One region of the Kineococcus endophyticus genome, then DNA from elsewhere that is predicted to be linked to it. Evidence: riboswitches for the same ligand, from Rfam matches in the RefSeq annotation. Region 1 holds a riboswitch; the other holds the start of a gene.
What was found. A riboswitch is a leader RNA that binds a small molecule or an ion and turns the genes downstream of it on or off. The one in region 1 is predicted to bind thiamine pyrophosphate.
Positions count from the first base shown of each region.

Region 1 (14,042 bases):
ACCGCTCGGCCGGCACGGCGTGCGGACGCCGTGGCTGCCGGGGCGGGCCGCCACGGCCGCCGACCGCGCCGCCGTGTCCGCCCTCGTGCGGGGCTGGGCGCGCACCGACGCCGGCCGCCTGCCCGTGCTCGACCGCGCGGGACTGCAGCGGGCCGTGGACCAGGCCGTCCGGGGGACCGTCGTCCTCGACACCGGCTTCGCGGACCGGCTGCGGCGCACGGCCCACCGCTGGGCCGCGGCCGCCGAGGCCGACGCGGCGGACCTGGACCCGGTGGTGTTCGCGCACGGTGACCTCTCCCCGGACCAGCTGCTGCACACCGCGCACGGCTGGGTCGTGCTCGACGTCGACCGCGCCTGCCGCGCCCCCGCCGGGTGGGACCTCGCGTCCTGGGACGCCGCCGTCGTCGCCCAGGACGCGGACCCCGGGGAACCGGGCGAGGAGGTGCCGGGCGTCCTGCGGGCGGCCGCGGCCCTGCTGCGCGCCCCGGAACCGTTCCGGCGCCGTCGGCCGGGCTGGGCCGGCGCCACGCGCCGTCTCCTCGACGTCGCCGCGCGGGCGGTGAGCGCGTGACCGCGGAGCCGACCCCGGGCACGCCCCCCGTCTGGACGCGGGTGTGGCCGCGGCGGGGCGGACGACCGGAGGCCGGCCTCGCGCTCGAGGGCCGGGACGCGGCGGGCCGGGTCGTCGCCGGGACCGCGGCCTCGGTCGGCGGCCCCGTCCGCCTCCGCGCGCAGGACCCGCGGCTCGGGGACGTGCACGCCCTGCCCGGGCGGCTCCTCGCGCACCGCTTCGGCAAGCGGGCCGTCCTGCGTCGCGGCGACACCTTCGTCAAGCTCGCCTCCCCGGCCGCGACGCGCACCGCGCTGCACCGGCACGCCGTGCTGGACGCGGCCCTGGTGCCGGTCCGCGGGCGGACGTCGGACGCCCCCGACCTCGTCGACGTCGCGGCGAGCGCCCCGGGACGGCTGGAGCTGCGGGCCGCGGACGGCGTCGAGATGACCGACGTCCTGCGCACGGGGGAGGTGGGCGCCTGCCAGGAGGCGGGCCGGCGCACGGGCGCCGCCGTCACCGCGCTCGCCGCGTCCGGGGCGGACGACCTGCCGGTGCACGACACCGCCGCCGAGGCCGCCGTCCTGGACCGGTGGGTCGCCGACGCCCTCGCCTTCGGCGTCGCCGCGCCCGGGCTCCGTGCGGCGGCGGACGCGGCGACCGCGGCCCTGCGCCGGTTGCCTCCGGCCGCGCCCGTCCCCGCGCACCGTGACCTGCACGACGGGCAGGTGCTGCTGGGGCGGCGGGTGACGCTCCTGGACGTCGACACCGCGGCGCTCGCCGACCCGGCGCTCGACGTCGCGAACCTGCTCGCGCACCTCGACCTCGCCGCGGCGCGCGGTCACCGCGCCGCGGCCGCGGCCGTCGAGCGCGGTGTGCTGGCCGCCTGGGACGGGGCCCGCGCCGACCGCGTCGCCGTGCTGCGGCGCGTCGCGCGGTGCCGGATCGCGGCGGTGCACGCGTTCCGGGGGATGCCCGACGACGTGGCCGCCGCACTGCTCGGGTCGGGGTGATCCCCGGCGGACCCGTCCTGGGACAGTGGTGGGGTGTCGTCCGCCCGCCGCTCCGGCCGTCCCCTCGTCCGCGTGCTCGTCACGCTCGTGGCGCTCGCGGTCATCGCCGTGGCGGCCGACCTGGCCGCCCGCACCTACGCGACCGACCGCGTCGCCTCCCAGCTGCGCAGCGAGTACCGGCTCCCGCAGGACCCCGAGGTCACCCTCGCGGGCGGCTCGTTCCTCTGGCAGGCCGTGCGGGGACGCTTCGAGGACGTGACCGTGACGGTGCCCCGCATGACGACCGAGGACGACCTCGTCGTCCGGGACGTGCGCGTGCGGCTGCCCGAGGTGGACGTCCCCTCGAGCGTGCTCACCGGTGGTGCCGGGACGGTCGACGTCGCCGGTGGCACCGTCCGGGCGGAGGTGGCCTACGCCGACCTCGCGCAGAAGGCCTCCGTCGGCGCCCTCGACGTGACGCTCACCCGCGACGGGGACGCCGTCCGCGCGGGGGCGACCGTCCGCGTCTTCGGGCTCGGCGTCGACCTCGCCGTCACGGGCAAGCCCGTCCTGGAGGGCTCGGACGTCCGGCTGGAACCGGTGAGCGCTCAGCTGGCGGGGGCCTCGGTGCCGCTCGGCCGCGCCGAGCAGCTGCTCGAGGCCGCGGGGTTCGGCGGCTTCACCTTCCCCCTCGAGGGGGTCCCGCCGCAGGTGCGGCTGGAGGGCCTGCAGGTCGCCGACGACGGTCTCGTCGTCACCGGGACGGTCACCCCCAGCGCGGTCCGCGTCGGCTGAGGCTGGGACAGTGGGGCCCACCCGGACCTCGAGGAGGAGCCCCCCGTGTCGCCAGCCAGTGTTCTCGACGTCTCCCCGGTCGTGCCCGTCGTCGTCGTCGAGGACGTCGCCACGGCCGTCCCGCTGGCCCGCGCGCTGCTCGCGGGCGGCGTCGGGGTGGTCGAGCTGACCCTGCGGACGCCCGTCGCGCTCGACGCCGTGCGGGCCGTCGCCGCGGAGGTCCCCGACATCCTGCTCGGCGTCGGCACCTGCACGTCGGCCGACGACGTCGCCCGCGCCGTCGACGCGGGCGCGCAGTTCCTCGTCAGCCCGGGCACGACACCCTCGATCGTCGGGGCCGCCCGCGACCGCGGCGTCCCGCTGCTGCCGGGGGTCGCGACGGTCTCCGAAGCCCTGGTGGCGCTGGAACTCGGGGTCCACGAGCTGAAGTTCTTCCCCGCCCAGCAGTCCGGCGGTGCCCCGTTCCTCGCAGCGCTGCGCACGGTCCTGCCGCAGGTGCGGTTCTGCCCGACCGGGGGGATCTCCCCGGCGAACGCGGCGGAGTACCTCGCCCTCTCGAACGTGGGGTGCGTGGGCGGCAGTTGGCTCACCCCGGCGGACGCCCTCGCCGCGGGGGACTTCGCCCGCGTCGAGGAACTGGCCCGTGCCGCCGCGGCGCTGCGCGTGGCAGGATCGCCGACGTGAGCCCCACCACGTACACCGCAGACGCTGGACGGTACGAGTCCATGCCCTACCGCCGCTGCGGACGCAGCGGCCTGGAACTCCCGGCGCTCTCGCTCGGGTTCTGGCACAACTTCGGCGACGACAAGCCGTTCCAGACCCAGCGCGACATCACCCGCCGCGCGTTCGACCTGGGCATCACCCACTTCGACCTCGCGAACAACTACGGCCCGCCCTACGGCACCGCCGAGACGAACTTCGGGCGGTTGTTCCGCGAGGACTTCAAGCCCTACCGCGACGAACTCGTCATCTCCTCCAAGGCCGGCTGGGACATGTGGCCCGGGCCGTACGGGGACCGCGGGTCGCGCAAGTACCTGACGGCCTCCCTGGACCAGTCGCTCCAGCGCATGGGCCTGGACCACGTCGACATCTTCTACCACCACCGTCCGGACCCGGACACCCCGCTCGAGGAGACGATGGGGGCGCTCGACGCCATCGTCCGCTCGGGCAAGGCGCTGTACGTCGGGATCTCCTCCTACGGCCCGGAACGCACGCTGCAGGCCTCGCGGATCCTGCGCGACCTCGGCACCCCGCTGCTGATCCACCAGCCGTCGTACTCGATGTTCAACCGCTGGATCGAGTCCGGGCTGCTGGACGTCCTGGAGGCCGAGGGCGTCGGGTGCATCCCCTTCACCGCGCTCGCGCAGGGGCTGCTGACGAACCGCTACCTCAACGGGATCCCGGAGGACTCCCGTGCGGCGCAGGGCAAGTCCCTCGACCCGTCGATCTTGAACGACGAGACGCTGCGCCGCATCCGCGGCCTGCAGGAGATCGCCGAGGGCCGCGGCCAGACGCTCGCGCAGCTCGCCCTGGCCTGGACCCTGCGCGACCGGCGCGTGACCACGACTCTCATCGGCGCCAGTTCGGTGCAGCAGGTCGAGGACAACGTGGCCGCGGTGCAGAACCTGGAGTTCACCGACTCCGAACTGAGCGCGATCGAGGAGTTCGCCGTCGACTCCGGCGTCGACCTGTGGGCCGGCGTCCGCGAGGGCGGCGAGGCCTGAGGGCCCCTGGGCTGCGCTGACCCCGTCGGGGTCAGCGCAGTTCGGCGGTGGACTGCCGCCGCCCGGCCGTCACCGGCACGAGGGCGATGACGATGCCGGCCGCGGCGAGGACGCCGTGCGCGGTGGTGATCGGCCAGGCCAGGTTCAGCACGGTGTCCCCGGACCCGTCGCTGGACGCCCCCCACGCGAAGAGCCCGGCGAACGCCAGGAACACGACGACCCCGTACCAGCGGGCGCGGCGGCGCCCCGTGCGGGCGAGCAGCCCCAGCAGTCCCAGGACGAGGTGCACGGCGCTGGAGAGCGGGTTCACCGAGAACCCGACCACCTGCTGCTCCTGCGTGCCGCCCGTCCAGTCGGAGAAACCGGAGACGACGAACCCGGCGATCCCGAACAGCACCAGCAGCCCCCCGACGACGAGCGACAGGTGCTGACCGGCGGTCGTCCGCGGGTGCACCGACAGGTCCGATCCCGACAGGTTCAGGCTCATGCCGTGGGGCTACCCCGGCGAACCCCCGGCAAACGGGGGCGGACGGCGGTGTAGCGTTCGCCGCGACACGGGGTGCTGCGCGCGGATCGCGCAGCTGAGATCACACCCGTCGCACCTGATTCAGGTAATGCTGACGAAGGGATGTCGCGGCATGGCTGCACCCTCCACGACCGGTTCCACGCTGGTGTCCGCCCAGGACGTCGCCCGCGCCCGCGAGGCCGTGGCCCAGGGGGCGCCCCTGGTCCAGTGCCTCACCAACTCGGTGGTGCAGACGATCACCGCCAACGCCCTGCTCGCCGTGGGGGCGGCCCCCGCGATGGTGGACAACGTGCACGAGGCCGCCGCGTTCGCGGCGCTCGCCTCCGCCGTCCTCGTCAACGTCGGGACCCTGGACGAGACGAAGGCGCAGGCCATGTCCCTGGCCGCGGGGTCGGCGCGCGAGCACGGACGGCCCTGGGTGCTGGACCCCGTCGCCGTCGGCGGGCTGGAGTTCCGCACGCGGATCGCCCGCGAGCTGCTCGACCACGCACCGACCGTGGTGCGCGGCAACGCCTCCGAGGTGCTCGGCCTCGCCGGGGCGGGTGCCGGCGGCCGTGGGGTCGACGCGACCGACGGGGCCGAGGACGCCCTGGAGGCGGCGCGGGGGCTCAGCGCCCGCACCGGCGGGGTGGTGGCCGTGTCGGGTCCCGTCGACGTCCTCGTCCACGGCGACCGGACCGTCCGCGTCGCCGGCGGGCACGTGCTGCTCACCCGCACGACGGGGGCGGGGTGCTCGCTCGGGGCGCTCGTCGCCGCCTACGCGTCGGCCGAACCCGACCCGCTCGTGGCGACCGCCGCCGCGCACCTGCACGTCGCCATCGCCGCGGAACGCGCTGCGGCGCGGGCCGACCGGCCCGGGTCCTTCGCGATCGCGTGGCTCGACGAACTCGACGCCGTCGGTCCGCAGGACGTCCTCGACGGCGCCGGACGCCTCGCGTGAGAGCGCCGTTCCGGCCCACGCTCTACCTCGTCACCGACACCGCCCAGTGCGGTGACCGCGGCGTCCCGGCCGTCGTCCGCGCCGCCGTCGCGGGTGGCGTCGACGCCGTCCAGGTGCGCGCCAAGGAGGGCTCCGACCGCGAGCGCCTCGCGCTCGTCCTGGCTGTCCGGGACGTGCTGCGGGGCACGGGAGTTCCCTTGCTGGTGAACGACGCCGTGGACGTCGCGCTGATCGCCGGCGTCGACGGCGTGCACCTGGGGCAGAGCGACCTGCCGGCGCACGAGGTGCGGCGGATCGCGCCGGACCTGCTGCTGGGCTTGTCCGTCTCGACGCCGGAGCAGGCCGCGGCGGTGGACCCGGCGGTCGTCGACCACCTCGGCGTCGGGCCCGTGCGGGAGACCGCGACGAAACCGGACGCGGCCGCGGCACTCGGCGCCGACGGCGTCGCGGCCGTCGTCGCGGCGTCGCCGGTGCCGTGCGTGGCGATCGGCGGGATCCACCAGGACAACCTCGACGGGTTGTGCGGCACGGGGATCACCGGGTTCTGCGTGGTCTCGGAGATCTGCGGCGCGGCGGACCCGGAACGGGCGGCGCGGGACCTGCGGGCGCAGTGGGACCGGGCGGGGGAGCGCCGGTGAGCGCGCGGGTCGCCGTCCCCGTGGCCCTGACGATCGCGGGCAGCGACTCCGGCGGCGGGGCGGGGATCCAGGCCGACCTCAAGACGTTCGCGGCGCACGGCGTCTTCGGGACCAGCGTGCTGACGGCGCTCACGGCGCAGAACACCCGCGGGGTCCGCGGGGTGCACGTCGTGCCCGCGGCGTTCGTCACCGACCAGCTCGACGCCGTGCTCGAGGACATCACCGTGCACGCGACGAAGATCGGGATGCTGGCCGACGCGCAGGTCGTGGCCGCCGTCGCCGCCGCCGTGCGCCGCGGGGGCCTGGGGCCCGTCGTGCTGGACCCGGTGATGGTCGCCACGAGCGGGGACCGGCTGCTGGACCCGGCCGCCGTCGCCGCCGTCCGCGAGGACCTGCTGCCCGTCGCCGACCTCGTCACCCCGAACGTCCCGGAGGCGGCCGTCCTGCTCGACGCCGCCCCGGCCACGGACCTCGACGGCGCCCGGGCCCAGGCGCGGGAGCTGTTCTTCCGCACGGGGACCGCGGTGCTGCTCAAGGGCGGCCACCTCCGGGGCCCCGAGAGCGTCGACGTCCTCGTCGGGCCGGCGGGGGAGACGGTGCTGCGGCGCCCCCGCGTGGACACCACGGGGACGCACGGGACGGGCTGCACGCTGTCCGCCGCCCTCGCCGCGCAGGCCGCGCTGCACCCCGGGGCCGACTGGGACGCCCTGGCCGGGCCGGCGCGGGACTACCTGCAGTCGGCCCTGCTCGCCGGACGGGCCCTCGCCGTCGGGTCGGGACAGCCGGGTGCGCACGGCCCCCTCGACCACGCCTTCGCGCTGCGGGAGGCCAGGTGAGCGCCGTCGTGAGCTTCACCGCGACCGCGTGGGAGCGGACCGCCGCGGTGCGCGCCGCCGTCGAACGGTGCGCGTTCCTCGCCGAGCTCGCCGATGGCACGCTCGACCCGGGCGTGTTCCGGCACTACCTCGAACAAGACGCGCTCTACCTGCAGGGGTACGCCAGGGCGCTGTCCCTGCTGGCCGCCCGCGCACCCGACGCCGCGGCGGCCGGGTTCTGGGCGTCCTCGGCGCACGGTGCGGCCGTCGTGGAGTCCTCGCTGCACGGCGACCTGCTCGAGGCGGGGGTGCTGCCGCCCGGGGACGGGGCGGCGCCGGTCGCCTCCCCGACGACGCTCGGGTACGTCTCGCACCTCGTCGCCACGGCCGCCACCGCGCCGTACGCGGTGGGCGCGGCCGCGGTGCTGCCCTGCTTCTGGGTCTACGCCGACGCCGGGCGCCGGCTGGCCGCCCGTGCCGGGCTCGTCGAGGGCCACCCGTTCGCCCGGTGGGTCGCGACGTACGACGACCCCGCCTTCCACGCCGCGACGGCCACGGCGCGGGACCTGGTCGACGCCGCCGCCCGGCCCGACCTCGAGGAGGCCATGCACGAGGCCTTCGCCGTCGCGACGCGCTACGAGTGGCTGTTCTGGGAGAGCGCCCACCGCAGGGAGGGCTGGCCCGACCCCGTGCAATGAGAGGCTCGGTACCGATGACCTCTCCCAGCTCGGTCCTGACGCCGCCCGCGCCCGCCCGCACCCGCGACCCGCTGGTCGACGGTCTGCGGACCGTCGCGCTGGTCCGGGTGCTGCTGTGGCACGCGCTGGCGTGGGCCTGGCTGTCCTGGGTGTTCCCGGCCATGCCGGTGATGTTCTTCCTCGCGGGGTCGCTGCTCGCGACGAGCCTGGACCGCGGCGGCTGGGCGCGCACGGCCCTGCGGCGGGCGCGGCGGCTGCTCGTGCCGTTCTGGGTCTTCGGGGCGGCCGTCCTCGTCACGACGGCCCTCACCGCGCGACGCAGCGGCGAGGAGCTCGCCCTCGGCGACGCGTGGCGCTGGGCGCTGCCCCTGCTGCCACCGGTCGGGGCGGAAGGGCAGCAGGGCTGGCTGACCTCTCACCTCTGGTACGTCAGCGACTACCTGTGGCTCGTGGCCCTCGCGCCCGTCGTCGTCCGCTGCGCCCGCCGTCCCGTGCTCGCGTCCGTCGTCGCCTGCGCAGGGCTGGCCCTGCTGGAGCTCGGGCCGCGCGCGGGCCTGCCCACGCCGGTGGGGGCGCTGCGCACCGGCGTCGGGGACGCCCTCTGCTACGGCCTCTTCGCCGTGCTCGGGGCCGCCTGGGCCGGTGCCCGGGCGCTGCCGGGACGCGCCGTCCTCGCCGCCGTCGCCGTCACCGGGGTGGGCGGCGCGCTGGCCCTGACGACGGTGGTCCCGCTGGACCGGGGGTCGCTCAACTCCTCGTGGCTCCTGCTGGCGCTGGCCGCCCTCGGCTGGCTGGCGGCCCTCGGGCTCGTCGAGGGACCCCTGCGCCGCTGGTCGGCCCGCGGGGGAGCGGTCCTGCGGGGCGTGACGGCCCGTGCGGTGACGATCTACCTGTGGCACCCGGCCGCGATCGTGCTGACGCGCACCGCCGTCGACGAGGTCCGGCCGCCCGGCGGGGCGTGGACGGCGGTCCCGCTGGTCGTGACCGGCTCGGTGGTCCTGACCGCCGTCGCGGTCCTCGCCGTCGGCTGGGTCGAGGACGTCGCCGGCGGCCGCCCGCCCCGGTGGTGGCCCGTCCGAGGGGCCCGGCCCGCCCGGCCGGCGCTGCTGCTGCCCGCGGCGCTGGGGCCCGTCACCGCCGGCTGCCTCGCCCTGTCCGTCGCCTTCGCGGGCGGGCCCAGCCCGTCACTGCTGGCCATCCCCGGCCCCTCGGACCGCAGCGCCCTGGAGCAGTCCGCCTTCGACGCCGTCGCCGACCCGGACGTCGTGCTCCCCACCCGCGAGGCACCCCTGGCGGAGCTGCCCGCCGACGTCCTGCAACAGGCGCTGGACGACTGGGTGGCCCGCACCGACGGCATCGACGCCGCCAGCGTGGGCGTCGCCTCCGGGGCGGAGCGCTGGGACGCGGTGTGGGAGGGGACGAGCTCGGTCGCCCTCGGCACGGGACTGCCGGCCGGCGAACCGGTCCTCGCTGCGTCGCTGACCAAGGGCGTGACGGCCGCCCTCGTCCTGCAGGAGGCGACCCGCGGGACGATCGACCTCGACGCGCCCGTTCCCGACCTCGACGGCGTCCCGCCCGGGGTGCAGGTCACGCCCCGCCAGTTGCTGCACCACGCCGGCGGGCTGCCGCAGTACACGCAGACGCCGGGCTTCGACCCCGACCGGGTGTGGAGCCCGGTCGACCTGGTGGCGCTCGCCGTGCAGGCACCCCCGCTCTTCGCGCCGGGGGAGCAGGTCAGCTACTCCAACAGCGGGTTCCTCTGGCTCGGCCTGCTCCTGGAGCAGGTGACGGGACAGCCGTACGCCGACCTCGTCGCCGACCGCGTGGCGGGACCGCTGGGCCTCACGACGATGACCGTCGAGCAGCGCGAGGTCCCCGGCTGGGTGGGGTTCTCCTCCGGTGGCGTCGTCGCCTCCCCGGGCGACCTGGCCCGCTGGCAGGGCGCGCTGTTCTCCTCCGACCTCGTCCTGACCCCGCAGGCCCGCGCCGAGCTCGTCGACCTGCAGCCGCTGGGCAACGGCCTGGGCGTCTGGCCGTCCTGCCCGTGCGGCACGGACCCGGACGGCACGCGCTGGGCCATGGGCTGGGGGCAGTCCGTCAACGCGGGCGGGGCCTTCGCCCTGCCCGCCGAGCACGTGGCCGTCATGGGGTACCTGCAACCGGAGGGGGACCGGGCGCTGGAGGTCGCCCCCGACCTCGCCACCACCCTGGCGGGAGTGCTGCCGGGCCGTGTCGGGGGTGCGTGAGAGCCTTCCCGTGGCGGGGTGGGACAGGTCGTTCGAAGGGGGTCTCGTGGTGGGCAACGGGTCGGTCGTGGTGGTCAACTGCGGGAGCTCGTCGGTCAAGCTCGCGCTCGTGGACCCGGAGACGGGCGAGCGCGCCCTCAGCTGCCTGGGCGAGCGCATCGGCAGCCCCGACGCCGTCGTGCACATGACGACGACGTCGGGCGGGGAGTCCACGACGCGCACCATCACGCCCGCCGCGACGACGCACCGCGGCGCCCTGGCCCACGTCCTGCAGCGCCTGCTCGACCTCGACCTGCCGCCGCTGCTCGGCGTCGGGCACCGCGTCGTGCAGGGCGGGTCGGTCTTCCGCGGCTCCGTCCGCATCGACGACCGCGTCCTGGGGCAGATCCACGAGCTGTCGGCGCTGGCGCCCCTGCACAACCCGGCCAACGCCTCCGGCATCGAGGCCGCGCGCGCGGTCCTGCCCGACCTCGAGCACGTGGCCGTCTTCGACACCGCGTTCCACCAGACGATGCCCGAGGTGAACTACCGGTACGCGGTGCCCGCGCGCTGGTACGAGGAGTTCGGCGTCCGCCGCTACGGGATGCACGGCACGAGCCACCGGTTCGTCAGCCAGCGCGCCGCCCAGATCCTCACCGAGGCCGACGGCCGGGACCCGGCGACCCTCAAGACGGTCGTCGCGCACCTCGGGAACGGGTGCAGCGCAACGGCTGTCCTGGGCGGTCGGTCGGTCGACACGACCATGGGCCTGACGCCGCTGGAGGGCCTGGTCATGGGGACGCGCTCGGGCGACCTCGACCCGGCCGTCGTCGAGCTCGTCGCCGACCGCACGGGGGAGAGCGTCACCGAGATCGTCCGGCAGCTGAACTCCGCCTCCGGGCTGCTCGCGCTGTCGGGCCTGTCGAACGACGTCCGGACGCTGTCGGGCAAGGCCGCCGAGGGCCACGCCGGCGCGCGGCTCGCGCTCGACGTCTTCGTCCACCGCGCGGCCAAGCACGTCGCCGCCCTGACGGTCTCGCTCGGCGGGCTCGACGCCCTCGTCCTGACCGGTGGGATCGGGGAGAACGCGGTCAACGTGCGCTCGATGCTGCTGGCCCGCCTCGCCCACCTCGGCCTCGTCGAGGACCCCGCCGCCAACGCCGACCACGGCCGCGGGTCGACGCCGGTCGGGCGCATCACCGTGCCCGGGTCCGGTCCGCTGGCGATGGTCGTCCCGACCGACGAGGAACTGCTCATCGCCCGGGACACCGTCGCGCTCGTGAACCAGCACTGACCCCCGCGGGCCGGTCGGACCCTCGTGCGGGAGGGTGGGCGCATGGCCCGCGTGCTGCTCGTCGTCCCCACCGGTCACGGCGCCGGTCTCACCTCGACCTGCCTCGGGCTGGTGCGCGCGCTCGACGCACGGGGCGTGGACGTCGGGTTCCACAAACCGCTCGCGCAGTCGACGCGGTCGGGGGAACCGGACCGCTCGGTCGCCCTCGTCCGGTTGACCACGACGCTCGACCCGAGCGAGCCGATCGCCTCGGGCCACGTCGTGGAACGGCTCTCCCGCGGTGAGGTCGACGACCTCATGGAGGAGGTCGTGGCGGACGCCGAGACGGTCCTGGCCGCGCACGACGTCGTCGTCGTCGAGGGGCTGGCGCCCTCGGCCGACCAGGTGTTCTCCGGCCGGGTCAACCAGGCGCTCGCGACGGCCCTGGACGCCGACGTGCTGCTCGTCGGGTCCGCGGGTCTGCTCGGCGCCGAACCCGGTGCGCCCGAACGCATCGCGGAGGACATGGCCGTCACGGCGGGGACTTACCGCGCCGGGGAGGCCCTGCGCGTCGTGGGCGGGGTGGTGTCCCGCTGGCCCGTCGCCGGGGACCCCGAGACCGCCGTCGCGCGGGTCGCGGCGCTGCGGGGCGCGCTGGGGCACCACGAGATCCCGCTCGTCGGCGTCGTGCCGTTCCGCGGGGACCTCACGTGGCTGCGGGTGCGCGACCTCGTCCACGACCTCGACCACGAGCTCGACATGGAGGTCCTGACCCACGGCGACCAGGGCCGGCGCATCAAGGAGGTCGTCGTCGCGGCGCAGGCCGTGCCCGGGATGCTGCCGCTCCTGCGCGAGGGCCGGCTCATCCTCGTCCCCGGCGACCGGCACGACGTCGTCATGGCCACCTGCCTGGCCGCGCTCAACGGCACCCGGCTCGCCGGGCTGCTGCTGACGGCCGGGGTCGGCATGGACCCGCGGGTGGGGGAGCTGACCGCCGCGGCCGCCGCGACCGGGCTGCCGATCCTGCGCTCGGCCCGCAGCACGTACGCCACCGCGACGGCCGTGAACCGCCTCGACCCCGAGGTCCCCGCGGACGACGCCGAGCGGGCGCTCGCGCTCGCCGCGACCGTCGCGGACGCCCTGGACCCGGGCTGGCTGGCGCAGCTGCCGACGGCGGCGCACCGCCCGCGGCTCTCGCCCGCCGCCTTCCGTCGGCGTCTGACGACGCTGGCGGCCGAACGGGTGCAGCGCATCGTCCTGCCCGAGGGCACCGAACCCCGCACCGTCCAGGCGGCCGCGATCTGCGCCCAGCGCGGCATCGCCCGGCCCGTGCTGCTCGGCGCGCCCGACGAGGTCGCCGCCGTCGCCGCGGGCCTCGGGCTGACCCTGCCCGACGGCGTCGAGGTGCTCGACCCGGCCGACCTCGTCGAGCAGTACGTCGACGTGCTCGTGGAGGCCCGCAAGCACAAGGGCCTGCAGCCGGACGTGGCCCGCGACTCCCTCGCCGACCCGATCTGGCTGGGCACCACGATGCTGCAGGCCGGGGACGTCGACGGCCTCGTCGCCGGGGCCGTCCACACGACCGCCGCCACCGTCCGCCCTGCGCTGCAGGTGATCCGGACCAAGCCCGGTGCCCGGCTGGTGTCCAGCGTGTTCTTCATGTGCCTGCCCGACGACGTCGTGATCTACGGCGACTGCGCCGTGAACCCCGACCCCGGTCCGGAGGACCTCGCCGACATCGCCCTGCAGTCGGCGTCCTCGGCCCGCGCGTTCGGGATCGAGCCGAGGGTGGCGATGATCAGCTTCTCCACCGGGTCCTCGGGGTCGGGGTCGAGCGTGGACAAGGTGGCCGAGGCGACCCGCATCGCCCGCGAGCGCGACCCGGACCTCGTCATCGACGGTCCGCTGCAGTACGACGCCGCCGCGGTGGCGTCGGTGGCCGCGTCGAAGGCGCCGGACTCGCCCGTCGCCGGCCGCGCCACGGTGTTCGTCTTCCCGGACCTCAACACGGGCAACACGACCTACAAGGCGGTGCAGCGCAACGCAGGCGTCATCTCGGTGGGCCCGATGCTGCAGGGGCTCGCGAAGCCCGTCAACGACCTGTCGCGCGGTGCGCTCGTGGACGACATCGTCTACACGATCGCCCTCACGGCGATCCAGGCGTCCCGGGGCTGAGCGCGCGCGGGAAGAAGGCGGGGCCGAGGCCTGTTACCCTTGAGGCGACGGTGTCGATGCCGTCCACTCAGCGGGCGAGCCGCCCGCGAGGTCGCTTGAGTCTCATCCCTCAGCATCAGTGCGCTTTCGCGTGTCCTGGGGGCGGACCGCCGTGCGGCCGACGAGCCCCACGTGGAGTTCAGTACCCCATGCCCCAGTACGACGACCGTTCGTACCGTTCCTCCCGCCCCCGCAACGACGAGGGTGGTTACCAGCGCCGCGATTCCCGCGCCTACACCGACCGCTACGAGCGGTCCGACCGCGGTGAGCGCTCCTTCGACCGTGACGACCGCCCCCGCGGCGGTGGCGGCTACTCCCGCGACGAGCGTCCCCGGTCCTCCGGTGGCTACCAGGGCCGCAGCGGCGGCAACGGGGGCGGCTACCAGGGCCGCAGCGGCGGTTCCGGCGGCGGCCGCTTCGGTGGTGCCCGTCGCAACGGCCCGCCGCGCAGCCCCCGCTCCTTCGCCCCGTCCGCGACCGAGCAGGCGCTCACCGCGGCCGAGGGCATCGAGGTCGTCGACGCGACCTTCTCCGAGCTCGGCCTGCCCGACGAGCTCGTCGCGGCCCTCGAGCGTCGCGGGATGACCGCGCCGTTCGCCATCCAGCAGCGCGTGCTGCCCGACGGCATCGCCGGCCGCGACATCCTCGGCCG
Region 1 is NZ_JBFNQN010000015.1:15,705-29,746, reverse strand. Features, by position in the region: gene AB1207_RS19795 (hypothetical protein) at 1-571, shown strand, start outside; gene AB1207_RS19790 (hypothetical protein) at 568-1,563, shown strand; gene AB1207_RS19785 (LmeA family phospholipid-binding protein) at 1,597-2,337, shown strand; gene eda (bifunctional 4-hydroxy-2-oxoglutarate aldolase/2-dehydro-3-deoxy-phosphogluconate aldolase) at 2,383-3,021, shown strand; gene mgrA (L-glyceraldehyde 3-phosphate reductase) at 3,018-4,061, shown strand; gene AB1207_RS19770 (DUF4383 domain-containing protein) at 4,093-4,548, opposite strand; TPP riboswitch at 4,607-4,707, shown strand; gene thiM (hydroxyethylthiazole kinase) at 4,700-5,527, shown strand; gene thiE (thiamine phosphate synthase) at 5,524-6,165, shown strand; gene thiD (bifunctional hydroxymethylpyrimidine kinase/phosphomethylpyrimidine kinase) at 6,162-7,001, shown strand; gene AB1207_RS19750 (TenA family protein) at 6,998-7,678, shown strand; gene AB1207_RS19745 (serine hydrolase) at 7,693-9,924, shown strand; gene AB1207_RS19740 (acetate/propionate family kinase) at 9,974-11,197, shown strand; gene pta (phosphate acetyltransferase) at 11,240-13,351, shown strand; gene AB1207_RS19730 (DEAD/DEAH box helicase) at 13,540-14,042, shown strand, end outside.

Region 2 (14,042 bases), on a different contig from region 1:
GGGTTCGCTGCAGCCAGCGGAAATCGAGGGCAAGGCGCCGGGGGTCCCCACGGGGCCCACCGAGACGGACCTGCACGGCGTCGTCGACCGGTTCCGGACCGCGGGGTTGCCGCTGACCACCAGCGGTCTGGACGTTCCGCTGCCCGCGGACACCGTCCTCCGCCTGGCCGTCGTGCGGATCGTGACGGAGGCGCTCACCAACGTGCTGCGGCACGCCCCGGGAACTCCCTCCGTCCTGCTGGTGCTGCGGCGCGACGACACCACCCTGGAGGTCGAGGTCGTGGACGCCGGGGGCGTCCGGGCGGGCGACGGCGGCGGGACCCACCTCGGGCTCGTCGGGATGCGGGAACGCGCGGCCCTCCTCGGTGGCGAGGTCCAGGCCGGTCCCGGCGACGAGGGCGGCTGGCGGCTCCACGTCGTCCTGCCGACCGACGGAGGGGACCGTTCGTGACCACCGTGCTGCTCGTGGACGACCAGGCGTTGCTGCGCATGGGGTTCCGCCTCGTCATCGAGTCCGAACCCGACCTCGAGGTCGTCGGTGAGGCGTCCGACGGCGCGGTCGCGCTCGAGCAGGTGCAGGCGCTGGCCCCCGACGTCGTCGTCATGGACGTCCGGATGCCCGGCATGGACGGGATCGAGGCCACCCGCCGCATCGCCGAGCAGCACCCCGGTTCCCGGGTGCTGGTGCTGACGACGTTCGACGTCGACGAGTACGCCTTCGCCGCCCTGCGCTCGGGTGCCAGCGGTTTCCTCGTCAAGAGCGCCGGTCCCGAGGAACTCGTCGACGCGATCCGCGTCGTGGACGCGGGGAGTTCCGTCGTCGCCCCCCGCCTGGTGCGCAGGATGCTCGACCTGTTCGCCACGCAACTGCCCACCGACCCGGAGGAGGGCCCCGGGGACGGTCTCGACGCGCGCCTGCAGCCGCTCACCCCGCGCGAGCTCGACGTCCTGCGCCGCATCGCCGAAGGGGCCTCGAACGCCGAGATCGCGCAGGACCTCGTCGTGTCCCTGACGACGGTCAAGACGCACGTGGGCAACGTGCTGGCGAAACTGGGGCTGCGGGACCGCGTGCAGGCCGTCATCGCGGCCTACGAGTGGGGGCTCGTGCGGGCCGGGGAGAACCCCTGATCCTCAGCGACGGGAGAACGCACCACCGGCGCCGAACACGAGGTCGGTGAACCGGCGGCCGACGAGGGCGTGCCCCCCGGTGTCCAGGTGCAGCGCGTCGGGCAAGGGGTGCTCGCGCTCGTCGGCCTCGCCGAACAGGTCCAGGCCGTCGAGGTGGTGCAGGTGGGGGTCGTCGCCACGGGCCGCGACCACCTCGCGCAGCGCGTCCCGCACGACCCGCAGCGTGAGCCGTCCGCCCGCGGTGTCCCCGGGGGTCCCCGTCGCGGTGAACCGCAGTTCGCCCCGCCCCAGGGCCTGGAGGTCGACGGACCCGGGACCCGGGGTGTCCTCGTGCAGCGCGCAGTGCAGCGGCGAGACGAGGAGCAGCGGTGTCGTCGGGTGCCCGTCGCGCACGGTGTCGAGGAACCCGTGCACGGCGGCGACGAACGTCCTGCGCCGCATGACGTCCCCGCCCACGACGTTGATGCCGAACTTCAGGCTGACGAGGTCGGTGGGGCGGTCCCGCACCACGCGCGCCAGGAACGGGTCGACGAGCGCGCTGCCGCCGAAGCCGAGGTTCTGCAGCCGGACGCCCGCCGCCCGCGCCGCGACCGCCGGCCAGGTGCGGGTGGGGCTCGACGCGTTCGAGCCGTGGCTGAGGGAACTGCCGTGGTGGACCCAGAGCGGACCCGACGGGGCCACGGCCCGCAGTTCCGCGTCGGCCGAGAGGGCGACGACGTCCACCTGTTCGAGGTGGGGCAGCCAGAACTCCACGACCTTGTCCCCCGTGGGCAGGTCGTCGACGACGACGTGGTCGTCGGGTCCGGCCGTCGTCGTCGCCGACCCCGTCCGCAGGTCGACGTCCACGAGGTCCCCGCCGGTGAGGACGTGGGTGCTGCGCAGGTTCCCGTCGACGCAGACGTCGACCGCACCGCGGAGCCGCTGCACCCCGCCGAGGGCCTGGCGGGTGGCGTGCAGGACCAGCTCGAGGCGCCGGGCAGGCGTCGACACGACGAGCCGGACGCCGGCTGGTTGCGCCTGCGCCGCCAGCAGCTGCGCGTCGGCGTCCCGCGTCCGCACCGCGCGCGGCAACCGGTGCGGACGCAGCCCGCGGGCGGTCGGCTCGACCTCCAGGGCACCGTGGAACAACGCGGGGGTGAGGGGGTGCGTCACGGGAACTCCTGCGGGGGGAACGGGTCGCGGGAGGACCAGCGCGACAGGACGAGGTGCAGCGAACGCAGCAGTTCGCGCCAGGACTCCTCCGCGGCCGGCGAGCTGTGGTCGAAGCTGCCGAGGCGTTCGAGGTCGAGGAAACCGCTGAGGGCGGCGCCGAGGACGCGGGTGGCGTGCACCCGGTCCGGCGCCGGGACGCGGTACCCCAGCAGCACGGCCTCGGTGAGGCGCACGACGCGGCCGGCCGCCGGCGCCTGCACGGCGGCCGGACCCGCCCTGCGGTGCAGTGCCTCCCACCGGCCCGGGTGCTCCAGCGCGAAGGCGCGGTGGGCGCCGGCGAAACCCTCCAGCGCGTCCCCGCCCGAGCGTCCCACCAGCGCGTCGGCGACGCGGTCGGCCAGGCCGTCGAGGGCGAGGACGGTGATCCCGTCGCGCAGCGCGGCCAGGTCGCGGACGTGGCTGTAGAGGCTCGGTGTCCGCACCCCCAGGGAGCGGGCGACGGCCGCGAGCGTCACGGCACCGAGACCGTCGGCGTCGGCGAGCTCCGCGGCGCGCTGGACGACCGCGGCGGCGGTCAGCGGGGGACGGGACACGTTCCTACGATACACAGGCAAACGCCTAATGCCCGTAGGTTCAGATCCAGCCGTTCCCCTGCGCGATGTTCACGGCGTCCGTGCGGCTGCGCGCGTGCAGCTTGTCGGCGACCACCGAGAGGTAGTTGCGGACCGTCCCCTCGGACAGGGACAACCGGTGCGCCGCCTCGCGCACCGTGCACCCCTCGGCCACCAGGCCCAGCACCTCGGACTCGCGCGGGGTCAGCGGCGAGTCCCCCCGTTGCACGGCGGCCGCGGCGAGTTCGGGGTGCAGGACACGACCCCCGGCCGCCACCCGGCGGATCCCGTCGACGAGTTCCTCGACCGGAGCGTTCTTCAGCACGAACCCGTCGACCCCGGCGGCGAGCGCGCCACGCACGGCCGCGGGGCGACCCAGGGCCGTGAGGATGACGACCTTCGTGCCGGGCACCTCGCGCCGGATCCGGGTGGCCACCGACACCCCGTCACCGCCGGGCATCTCCAGGTCCAGGACGGCGACGTCGACGGCCGTCGACGCGAGGGCGTCGAGCACCTGGTCGCCGCGGGCGACGGACGCGACGACCTCCAGGTCGTCCTCGCTGTCGAGCAGCGCGACGAGCGCGGACCGCACGATGTGCATGTCCTCGGCGACCAGCAGACGGATCACGACCGCCCCTCCCCCTCCGGGCGGACCCCTGACGCGGGGGCGACCCCGCGGACCGGCACGCGGCACGTCAACCGGAAGACGTCGCGGTGCACCGCGACCTCCAGCGCGCCGCCCAGCACGCGCACCCGCTCGCGCGCCCCGACCAGACCCGTCCCCGTGCCCCCGTCCTCCGTGGCGGCGACGCCGTCGTTCTCCACCACCAGGTCCACGACACCGGCGTTCCCGTCCACGGCGCCTCCGGCGTGCACCGAGACCGTGCACCACGTGGCCCCCGCGTGCTTCACGACGTTCGTCGCCGCCTCCCGCAGGACCCAGGCCACGACGTCGTCGGCCGCCCCGAGACCCCCGTCCACGGCGCCCTCCCCGTCGAGGTCGGCGTCCACCTCGCAGCGGACCCCGGCGTCGGTGAGCAGCCGCACCGCGGCGGCCAGTTCGGTCCGGACCGTGAGGACCCGGTACCCGGCCACCAGCGCGCGCAGGTCCGCGGCGGCGGCGTGGCTCAACCCGAGCACGTCGTCGAGCTCCCCCGCCAGCGCCTCACCTCGCCCACCGCGCTGGTGGCGGCGAGCGAGTTCGACCTTGAGGGAGATGGCGGCGAGGTTGCGCCCCAGCAGGTCGTGCAGGTCCCGGGACACGCGGACCCGTTCGGCGAGCACCTCGGCGTGGGCGAGTTCGGCGCGGGCCAGTTCCAGCTCGCGGTACGTGCCGACGCAGCGCAGGACGACGAACAGCAGCACCGACGTCGCCAGGTAGCTGACGCCCGCGAACACCGACGCCCCCCACGTCTCCCCCGCCGCCCGGGTCAGCGCGACCTGCAGCAGAAGACCGGTCGAGGCGAGGGCGACGGCCGGACGCGGCGGCAGGAGTTCCAGCACGAAGCAGGCGGCCACCGCGGACCACGCCAACCACCCGGGCCCGAGGAGCAGGGCGGGGAGGTAGGCGACCGCCGCCAGCGCCCACAGAGCCGAACCGCGCGAACGCACCCCCGTGCGCGACAGCGTGCTCCGCAGCACCGTGACGGTGACCGCACCCGCCGCCAGCGCGCTGACGGCGACGGCGAGGAGGGCGACCACCTCGGTCGAGGGCGCGTCCGGCGTCACCCAGGCGACCCGCCCCGAGCGGACGTCCCCCACGACCGAGACCGACAGGCCCAGGGCGCAGAGCAGGAACAGCACGACCGTCAGCGCCTGCAACCGGCGCGTCACCGTCCCCCCGGCCGTCGGGAGGCGGCGCACCCGTCCCCGGCGGATCCGGGACGAGGGCGGGGGACGCACGAGCGACACCGTATCCCGCGGTGACGCAGGGCCCGGGCGGGATCAGACGGGCAGGTCCCAAGGGTTCACCCCCGTGCGTCCGACCTCCCGGGCGGGGCGTCGCCAGGACCGCAGCTGCGCGCTCACGACGCGCACCACGGGCACGGCGAGGCGGGGGTGCGTGAGGTCCACGAAACCCACGTCGCACCCCGTGGCCGCCAGCCGGGAACCCCACTCGGCCAGGACGTCCCCGTCGCCACCGCGCGGGTGCGTCACGGCCGGCTCCCGGGACGGGTGCGGGAGCAGGTGCGGGTGGTCCTCGACGTGTTCGGCCTGCCACGCGGCGGATCCGGCCCCGGCGAGCCCGAGCTCGTCGCCGAACTCCAGACAGGCGAGGACCTGCAGGAGTTCGTCCCCGGCGCGGACGACGGCCTCGGCGAGCGTCGGCGCCGTCCCGAAACCGAGCGTCGTGCCCGTCCCGTCGGGCAGCACCGCGACGGCGACGGCGGTGGGGATGCCGCTGCCCGGCGTGAGGTCGAGGAACCAGCCGCGGCGGCCGTGCGCGGCGAGGTCGGCGGCCACCGCGTCCGGGTCGGGGTGGGCTGCGCCCCGGCGCAGTTCCCGGGCCCACCACCAGGCGGCGACGGCGTCGCGTTCGACGAGTTCGGCCAGGCCGCGCCGCACGGCGTCGGCCGTGCTGCGACCGGCGGCGCACCCCGTCGAGTCCGGCCGTGCCGCGGCGACCGCCCACTGGTGCGGGTGGGCGAAGGTGACCGCCGCGGCCGGGACCCAGGCGTCGGTCCAGGAACCGTCGCGGACCGCGCGGAGGCGGCGGAACTCCGTCGCCTCGTCGTCCCGCCACGCCGGCCCCGCGGCCGCCCCCGGGAGCACGACGCGGGAACCCTCGGCCCGCAGCGCGGTCGTCGTCGCGACGACCGCGTCGGGGTCCGGGCGCCACGTCGTGCTGAAACGTTCGACGGCCTCGCCCAGGCACGCGGTGACAGCCGCCTCGGCCGTCCGGCCCGCTCCGAACGCCGTCGCGCGTCGGCGGTGCACCCCGGCTCCCACGGACGGGGGCCGGAGCGGGTGGGTGGTCGTCGCGAGGAAGCGTCCCGCCACCGAACGCCGCACGCGCGGCCGGTCGAGGAAACCCGTCAGACCGGACACGAAACCCTCGAGCCGGCGGGCGAGGTCGTCGTCGGCCGCGACGTCCCCCGGGTCCGCGCGGGGTTCCGTCCGCGAGCACGGCAGGACGGGGTGCACGACGACCTCCGCCGTGCGCAGTCGCAGTTCCCGGATCCCGGAGCGCCACACGTCCGCGACGGCCCCCGCTCCCGTCCCGGCGAGGTCCTCCAGGAGGCCGTCGACCGCGCCGGCGACGGCTCCGACGGCGGCGCTGCGCAAGGCCGAACCCCCGGCTCCGACGGGGTGCGCGGCGCCGGCGAGATCGGGTTCGGCGTTGCCGCGCAACGCCTCCACGAGGCACGCGGGGCAGGATCCGGCGGCGCGGTGGCCCTGTCCGGCCCCGACGAGGGGGCCGACCCAGCAGCGACCGGCGCCCCAGCGGACGAGGAGGACCGGGGACCGGCGGGCCAGTTCCGCCAACCGGTCGGGCAGCCGCGGGTCGGCGTGGTCGTCGCAGACGAGCACCACGAGGTCCGCACCCCCGTCCTCGAGCGGGACGAGCGGGGTTCCACCCGCCTGCAGGACGGCCTGGAGCCCGCCGGTGGCGCTGCGCCCGACCCCGGCCACGGCCACGGCCGGCCTGAACGGTCCCGGCGTGCGGACGAGGACACCGCTGCGGACGAGGTCGGCGAGTTCCCCCGCCAGTTCCGGGACGTCCTCGGGACGCACACCGAGGTCGACGAGCAGGTCGTCGGTCGCGAGCCCACCGCGGGTCCGCAGGAGTTCCAGCGCGTGCGCGGGGCGGTCGGGGACGCGGACCCTGTCCTCGTCGTCGTCGAGGAGGAAACTCCCGCCCGGGTCGCGCAGCACGCGCCACGGCCCCCGCGGCGCGAGTCCGCGAGGGCCGTTCGTCACGGTCGGCTCACTCCTGCGTCTCGTCGGGCCAGCACAGGCACAGCGGGCTGGCCACCGGGGCCGGCGTGCGGCGTGCGGGACCCGGCGGGAGGACGGCGAGCAGACGGTCGAGTTCGGCGTCCAGCCCGGTGCTGACGCGTTCGGTGGTCACGGTCACGAGGAACCTCCTGGGAACTGTCGGGGCGGTGCGGACGGGCCGAGCCTCTCCCTCCGAACCCACCGGACGGCAGTGCGCGCCTCACCGTTCCGGGGTGCGTTCCTCACAGTCGCGGCACAGTTCCCCGCGGAACCCTCAGCGGTGCGCCGACCGGGCGCAGACCCCGGTGAGCGCCCCCCACGCCACGGCGGCGACGGCGAGGAGACCGGCCGTCGGCAGCAGCGCCGGGACGACCGGGCCGCCCGCGAGCGCCGTGCGGACACCGTCGGCGAACCACGCGGTCGGGGTGAACTGCAGGACGGTGTCGGCGGCGTCGGGCAGGACGGCGGCGGGCAGCAGGACGCCGCCGAACAACCCCACCAGACCGGCCAGCGCCCACAGCAGGGGTCCCGTCTCCCGGCCGGTGCGCAGCAGGCCGCCGACGAGCGCGCCGACCGCGGTTCCCGCCGCGGTCCCCGCCGCGGCGAGCAGGACGAGGACCACGAGGGGGACGGGGCCCGGCCGGTTGACGGCGACGACGAGCACGACAGCGGGAACGGCGAGGAGCAGTCTCGACGGCAGCAGGGCCCCGGCGAGGCGCACGGCCCGGACCCCCCGGGCGGTCGTGGTGCCGGCGAGCAGCGCCAGCGTTCCCCGGCGGCGCCAGCTCCGGACGCGTCCCGCCGTGCCGGGCAGGGCGAGGACCACCGCGGTGAGCACGAGGACCGCGGGCTGCAACTGGCCGGCGACCCCGTGCGCGGCGTGGCCGTCGGGACCGAGGACGCGCACCGTGCGGCTGGGCAGGGCCCGCTGGACCGCCTCCAGGAGGTCCCCGACCGCCCACGTGGCGGACGGGGCGACGCGCACGAGGACCGGCCCGTCGGCGGGGACGGTGACGGTCGCGTCCACACCGGGCCCGGGGGCTCCGAGGGCGGTGGCCCGGGCGGTGCCGACGCCGGGACTGCGCACCTCCTCGCCCGCGGCGGTCAGGGCGCGCTCGACGGCGACGGCGGGTCGCGCCCCGGCCACCTGCACGACCTGGGCGTCCCCGGACCTCCCGAACTGCCCGAGGACGACGGCCACGGCGACGACGAGCGCCGGCGTCAGGACCGCCTGCGCGAGCAACGCTTTGTCCCGCAACGACTCGCGCAGAGCGGCACGCACCGGCGACAGCCGGTGCGGGCACCGTCGGCGGCGACCGGCGGGTGCGGCCGGCGACGGGGTGGTGCGCGTGGTGCTCACGGGCGGCAGCGCTGGTCGTCGGGCCGGAGGTCCACGCGGCGCCGGTCAGCGGTGGCGCGCCGCACGGCGTCGGCGAGCGTGGCGTCGTGGTGGCGCACCTCCACCAGCGCCCGCATCCCGGCCGTGGCCGAGCGCCAGCGCTCGGGGGCGACGTCCGGGACGTCGACGCGGGTCAGTTCGCCGACCCGCTGGAACGTGGCTCCCGGCAGGGTCGCCGCGAGCGAGCTCGCCTCCGCGGCGTCGTGCACGAGGGCGGTGACGCCGCCGTGGACGGCGAAGCGGTCGACGAGCTCGGCTGCGGACGCCACCGCGACGAGCCGTCCCCGGCGCAGCACGGCGACGCGGTCGCAGGCGGCGAGCAGCTCCGCGCCGTCGACGGTCTCGAGGACCTCCGGCCGGCCGCCGGCGACGACGGCCGTCCCGCCGTCGGCGCGGTGGCGGCGCAGCAGGGCGGCGAGCGCACGGGCCGTCCCGGGTGCGGAGCCGCCGACGGGTTCGTCGCAGACGACGACGGGCGCCCCACCGGCGAAGGTGGCCGCGAGCTGCAGCCGCTGCCGATCGCCGTGGTCCAGGTCCCGGACGAGCACCTGGCGCGAGCCCGTGAGGGCCGCGAGGTCGAGCAGGTCGTCGGTGTCCGCACCGGTGCGGCTGCGGAGTCCGGCGGACAGGGACGCCCACAGCGACAGCGTCTCCTCGACGGTGAGGTGGTCGAAGAGGGCCGCGTGGGCGGGCAGCGTCGCCACGTCGGCCTCCGCCGCCGGGTCGCGCCCGAGGACGCGCACGGCGCCCCGGGTCGGTCGGGCGCCGCCGGAGAGGACCGACAGCAGCGTCGACGTGCCGGCGCCGCGGCGGCCGACGACGGCGAGCACCTCACCGGCGCGGACGGTGAGGTCCAGCCCGTCGAGCAGGACGGCCCCGGTGGAGGTCGAGGAGGGCCCGGACCGCACGTGGACGCCGGAGACGGCGAGCGCCGGCGGGGCGACGTCCCGCACCCGTGCCAGGTCTCCTGCCACGCGGTCCACCACCTCGCCCGCCGCCTCGCCCGTCACCTGCCCGACACCCCGCCCTCCCCCGAGGAGCTCCCGCGCGGTGCGGGCCCTGGTGGAAGCGTCGCCGTCTTCGGGCCCGCCGGGTAGGTCACCCGTCAGGTCGTGACCGTGAGGAACGCACCCCCGAGCCGCAGGAGGAGCGGGACCGCGGCGACCGCCGTCCCGACGAGCAGCAGGACGGTGTCGGCGCGGCGCCAGGGCGCGGGCAGCGCCCAGCTGCGCCGCCCCGCACGCTCGCCGGCGAACCCGCGGGCGTCCATCGCCAACGAGACGCGGCCGGCGCCGCGGACGGCGTCGACGAGCAGCCCGAACGACGTCGAGGCGGCCCAGCGCACGCGTCCGACGGGGCCACGGCCGGGGCCGAGACCCCGGACGCGGCGGGCCGCGGCGATCTGGTCCCAGGAGTCGGCGAGGGCATCGAGCCGCCCGAGCGCGACGACGACCGCGACGACGACGCGCCCCGGCACGCGCAGCCGCTGTGCGAGGTGGTCGCCCGCCTCGGCGGCGTCCAGCCATCCCAGGAGCAGCGCTCCCGGGAGCACGAGGACGAGCAGCCGCAACGCCGCCGTGAGCGCCGTCCACAGGGGCTCGGGGCTGTCGCCGGCGAGGACCGTCGACCAGCCCACCGACAGCGCCGCGATGCCCAGGGGCAGCAGCCGGCGCAGCGCGGCGCGCACGTCACCGACGACGAGGGGCAGGCAGAGCGCCTGCACGACAAGGGCTCCGGCGGCCTGCCACCACTCCTGGACCGCGAAGGCCCCGACGGCGCACAGGACCCCGACGGCCAGCAGGGGCAGCGGCCCGCAGTGCCGGACGACGGGTCCGGGGCCTGCGCTACGGCGTTCGGCGGCGGTGGGGGGCACGGTCGTCTCCACCACCTCGTCCACCTCCTCCACAGGGCCGTCCACACCCCGCACACGACTGCCCACAGCGTCGTCCACAGTGCTGTGCACAGAGGTGTGGACACCGGTGTGGACACCCGCGCGGACGGGGCGGCGCCCACCGCGCGTCACGCGGCCACCCCCACGCGGTGCCCGGCGCTGAGGCGGACGGGAGCGGTGCTGCGGTCGGCGAGCGCGTCGAGGAGCCGGCCGTCGTGGGTCCCGACGGCGACGGTGGCCCCGTCGCGGGCGGCCGCGGCGAGCAGCCCCGCGACGACGGCCCACGTCCCCCGGTCCTGCCCGACGGTGGGCTCGTCGGCGACGACGAGCACGGGTCCCGCGGCGAACGCGCCGGCCACCGCGAGCCGCCGCTGCTCCCCGCCGGAGAGGCGGAAGGGGTTGGCGTCGGCGAGGGCGGACAACCCGAGCAGGTCCAGCAGGGCCTCCCCGCGGTCCGGGTCGCGCCCCAGGACCTCGGCCGTCGCGGTGACCTCGGCCCGCACGGTCGCGGCGACGAAGGTGTGCTCGGGGAACTGCGGCACCCAGCCCGCCCGCGCGGCCAGCTCGAGGGAGGTCCAGGTGTGCGGGGCACGTCGTCCCCGGCGCCCCGCGAGGGCCGTGGCCGCGAGCAGCCGGCCGGACGTGGGCGCGGTGAGCCCCGCCAGCAGCGACAGCAGGCTCGACTTGCCCGCCCCGCTGTCGCCCGTGACCGGCGTGACCGCGCCCGCGGGCAGCGCCAGGTCCACCCCGCGCAGGACCGTCGCGGGTGGGCGGGGTCGCAGGCCGCGGCGGGTGCGCACGAGGCCGAGCGCCTCCCCGTGCAGGACGTCGCCGGGGCCGGGGTCCAACGCCGGGACGAGGAGCCCCGCGGGCACCTCGCAGGGTGCGGGCGCCGCGACGCCGGGCCACCACAGGTCGCCCGTGCCGGTGGGTGGGGCGTCGAGGGCGGAGCCGTCGTGCACGACGCCCCCGCCCACGCCGAGGACGACGACGCGGTCGACGTGCGGGGCCCAGCCGGCGACGTCGTGGTCGACGACGACGAGGCTGCGGGACTCCCCGGCCGCCTCCAGGACGGCCGCGCGGACGGCCGCCGCCGTCGGGGCGTCGAGCATCGAGGTGGGTTCGTCCAGGAGCAGGACGGCGGGGTCCGCGGCCAGCGTCCCGGCGAGCGCGAGGCGTTGCCGCTCCCCGCCGGACAGCGTCCGCACCTCGCGGTCGCGCCCGGCGGTGAAGCGGGCGGTGGCGTGCGCGCGGGCGACCAGGCGCCACGTGCCGAGCCGGTCGAGGCCGGCGTTCTCGGGGCCGAAGGCCGTGTCCCGGCCGGCAGTCTCGGCCACGACGGCGTCGACGGGGTCCTGCACGAGCAGGCCGACCTCCCCGGGGGCCGCCTCGCGACCGTCCAGGCGGAGGTCCCCGACGGCGTCGACGTCCTCGTCGAGCAGCCCGGCGAGCGCCCGGAGGACGGTGGACTTCCCCGCCCCGCTGGGGCCGGCGAGCAGCACGCGCTCGCCGGCCCCGACGTCCAGGTCGACGTCGCGGACCAGCGCGCGACCGCCGGGGGCGGTGACGGTCAGCCCGCGCAGCGCGAGGTGGGGCACGGTGTCAGCCGCGGTGCTCGCGCCCGGCGGGGAACGCCGAGAGCGCGCCGGTGCGGGCCAGCGCCCGCACGAGGGCCCAGCCGCCGAGACCGGCGACCAGGGCGCCGGAGACGGCGAAGCACGCGACGTAGACGATCTGGAACCCGAGGGTCCAGGCGCCGGAGTAGTAGGCGAACAGCTCGTAGACGCCCTCGAGCACAGCGGCGACGACCCCGGCGAGCACCGCCACGGCCGGTCCGAAGCGGCGCCAGGCGAACAAGGCCACCGCGAGCTCGACGCCGATGCCCTGGATGGCCCCGGAGACGAGCACGCCCGTGGACCAGTGGCTGCCCAGGAGGGCCTCGACGGACGCGGCGGTCATCTCGGCGAGCAGCGCCGCACCGGGCCTGCGGATGACCAGGGCCGCGACGACGGCGGGCAGCAGCCAGACGCCGGAGAGGATGCTCTGCACGAACGGCACGGCGACGAAGAGGGGCGTGAGGGCCGTGTAGAGGACGCCCCAGCCCCAGAACACGACCCCGAAGGCGACGCCGAGGACGGCGGCGGTGAGCAGGTCGACGGTGCGCCAGTGGTGCGCGGCGCGCGAACGGTTGAGCGTGGTGCTCACGGTGGTTCCTCCTGGTCCCAGGAGGGGGACGCGCGACCACCGCGGTCACGCGTCGAGGACGTCCCGACTCCCTACGCCGGTGTGAACCGGATCAGGTTCGAGGGTCTGCGGAAACCCGCACTCTCAGCGCCCCACGGCGCTCCCCTGTCGTTGCGCAGCGAGGGTACCCCGCCGCGGCGGTCCCGGGTGAGGGGAGGATGGCCCGGTGCTGCGGATGATGCGGGGACCGGACGGTGGGCCGTCGCGGGCCGTCAAGCTCATGACCCTGGTGGTCGTGCTGGCGGTCCTGGCCGGGAGCGCCGCGGCGCTGACCCCGGTCCTGGGCTGGCTCCTGGGTCTGCTGTAGGGCAGGGTTGCCGCCCATGAGCTCGATCGTCTGGAAGTTCGTCGGCCCGGGCGCCGGCATCCTCGCGACCGCGGTCGCGGGGCGCGTCACGAAGAAGGTCTGGGTCGCGGTGACGAAGTCGCCGCCGCCGGACAACCCGGAGGACCCGGACGTGGCGTGGAAGGAGGCGGTCGTGTGGGCGCTGGCCTCCGGTGCGGTCATCGGCCTCACCCGGCTGATCGTCGAGCGCCAGGCCGCCGTCTGGTACCGCAAGAGCTTCGGGGAACTCCCGCCCGGCCTCGGCCCGGGCGACGACGGGGCGGTCAAGGAGTACTCCTGACCCGTTCGTGAGGGTGTCGTGACGACGGCCCCCGTGACCCGGTTCCCGGGTGCGGTCCCCCTGCCGCAGTGCTGCAGTGGGACCGCACCGGGAACCACCCGGTCACGGAGGAGGCTGACGATGAGCGCCACGGACAAGATCAAGAACGCCGCCCAGGACCTCGCGGGCAAGGCCAAGGAGGCCGTCGGCGGCGCCAAGGGCGACGACGAACTGCGCGCCGAGGGTCAGAAGGACCAGGCGGCGGCCGACCTGAAGCAGCGCGGCGAGCACGTCAAGGACGCCTTCAAGGGCTGAGCCCTCCGGCTGGGCCTCAGCCGAACAGCTCCACCAGCCGGTCCTGCCGGGCGTCGACGACGGGGTCGACGACCTGCAGGTCCGGGTGGGCGTCGTGGTGGGCGACGATCTCCCGTGCACCCTGCGCGAAGCTCGTCGTGGCGGCGAAACCCGGGACGAGCCGCTTGAGCACGGTGTTGTCGAAGACCACCGAGTGCGCCTTGTCCCCCAGCAGACCCGGCCCCCGGTCGGGTGCCTCGCGGGCGATGACGTCGCTGGGGACGTGGACGATCCGCGGATCCTCCACACCGGCCGCGGTGGCCAGCCGCCGCGCGATCCCGTCCCACGTCAGCACCTCGTCCGACGTGATGTGCACGGCCTCACCGGTGACGGCGGGTTCGCCGAGGAGCGGTACGAAACCCTGCGCGAAGTCGGTGTGGTGGGTCAGGACCCACGTCGAGGTGCCGTCGCCGTGCACGACGACGGGTTTGCCACGCCGCATCCGGTCCACAGCCGTCCACCCGTCGTCGAGGGGGACCATCGCGCGGTCGTAGGTGTGGCTGGGCCGGACCACGACCGCCGGGAAACCGTTCTCGCGCCACTCCCGGGTCAGCAGCTCCTCACAGGCGATCTTGTCGCGGGAGTACTGCCAGAAGGGGTTGCGCAGCGGCGTCGACTCCGTGATGGGCAGGTGCCCCACGGGTTTGGCGTAGGCGCTCGCGCTGGAGATGAACACGAACTGCCCGGTCCGGCCGCGGAACTGCTCGACGTCCGCGGCG
Region 2 is NZ_JBFNQN010000006.1:275,509-289,550, reverse strand. Features, by position in the region: gene AB1207_RS10840 (sensor histidine kinase) at 1-451, shown strand, start outside; gene AB1207_RS10835 (response regulator) at 448-1,128, shown strand; gene AB1207_RS10830 (GDSL-type esterase/lipase family protein) at 1,132-2,280, opposite strand; gene AB1207_RS10825 (TetR/AcrR family transcriptional regulator) at 2,277-2,873, opposite strand; gene AB1207_RS10820 (response regulator transcription factor) at 2,914-3,519, opposite strand; gene AB1207_RS10815 (sensor histidine kinase) at 3,516-4,793, opposite strand; gene AB1207_RS10810 (YcaO-like family protein) at 4,836-6,812, opposite strand; gene AB1207_RS10805 (hypothetical protein) at 6,820-6,969, opposite strand; gene AB1207_RS10800 (hypothetical protein) at 7,105-8,190, opposite strand; gene AB1207_RS10795 (ATP-binding cassette domain-containing protein) at 8,187-9,203, opposite strand; gene AB1207_RS10790 (energy-coupling factor transporter transmembrane component T family protein) at 9,335-10,102, opposite strand; gene AB1207_RS10785 (ATP-binding cassette domain-containing protein) at 10,249-11,718, opposite strand; gene AB1207_RS10780 (ECF transporter S component) at 11,723-12,325, opposite strand; TPP riboswitch at 12,377-12,481, opposite strand; gene AB1207_RS10775 (hypothetical protein) at 12,531-12,671, shown strand; gene AB1207_RS10770 (DUF4235 domain-containing protein) at 12,688-12,990, shown strand; gene AB1207_RS10765 (CsbD family protein) at 13,111-13,284, shown strand; gene AB1207_RS10760 (SDR family oxidoreductase) at 13,301-14,042, opposite strand, start outside.
Region 2: it holds a riboswitch for thiamine pyrophosphate, as region 1 does, so the genes downstream of both, AB1207_RS10780 (ECF transporter S component) here and thiM (hydroxyethylthiazole kinase) in region 1, are expected to answer to the same signal.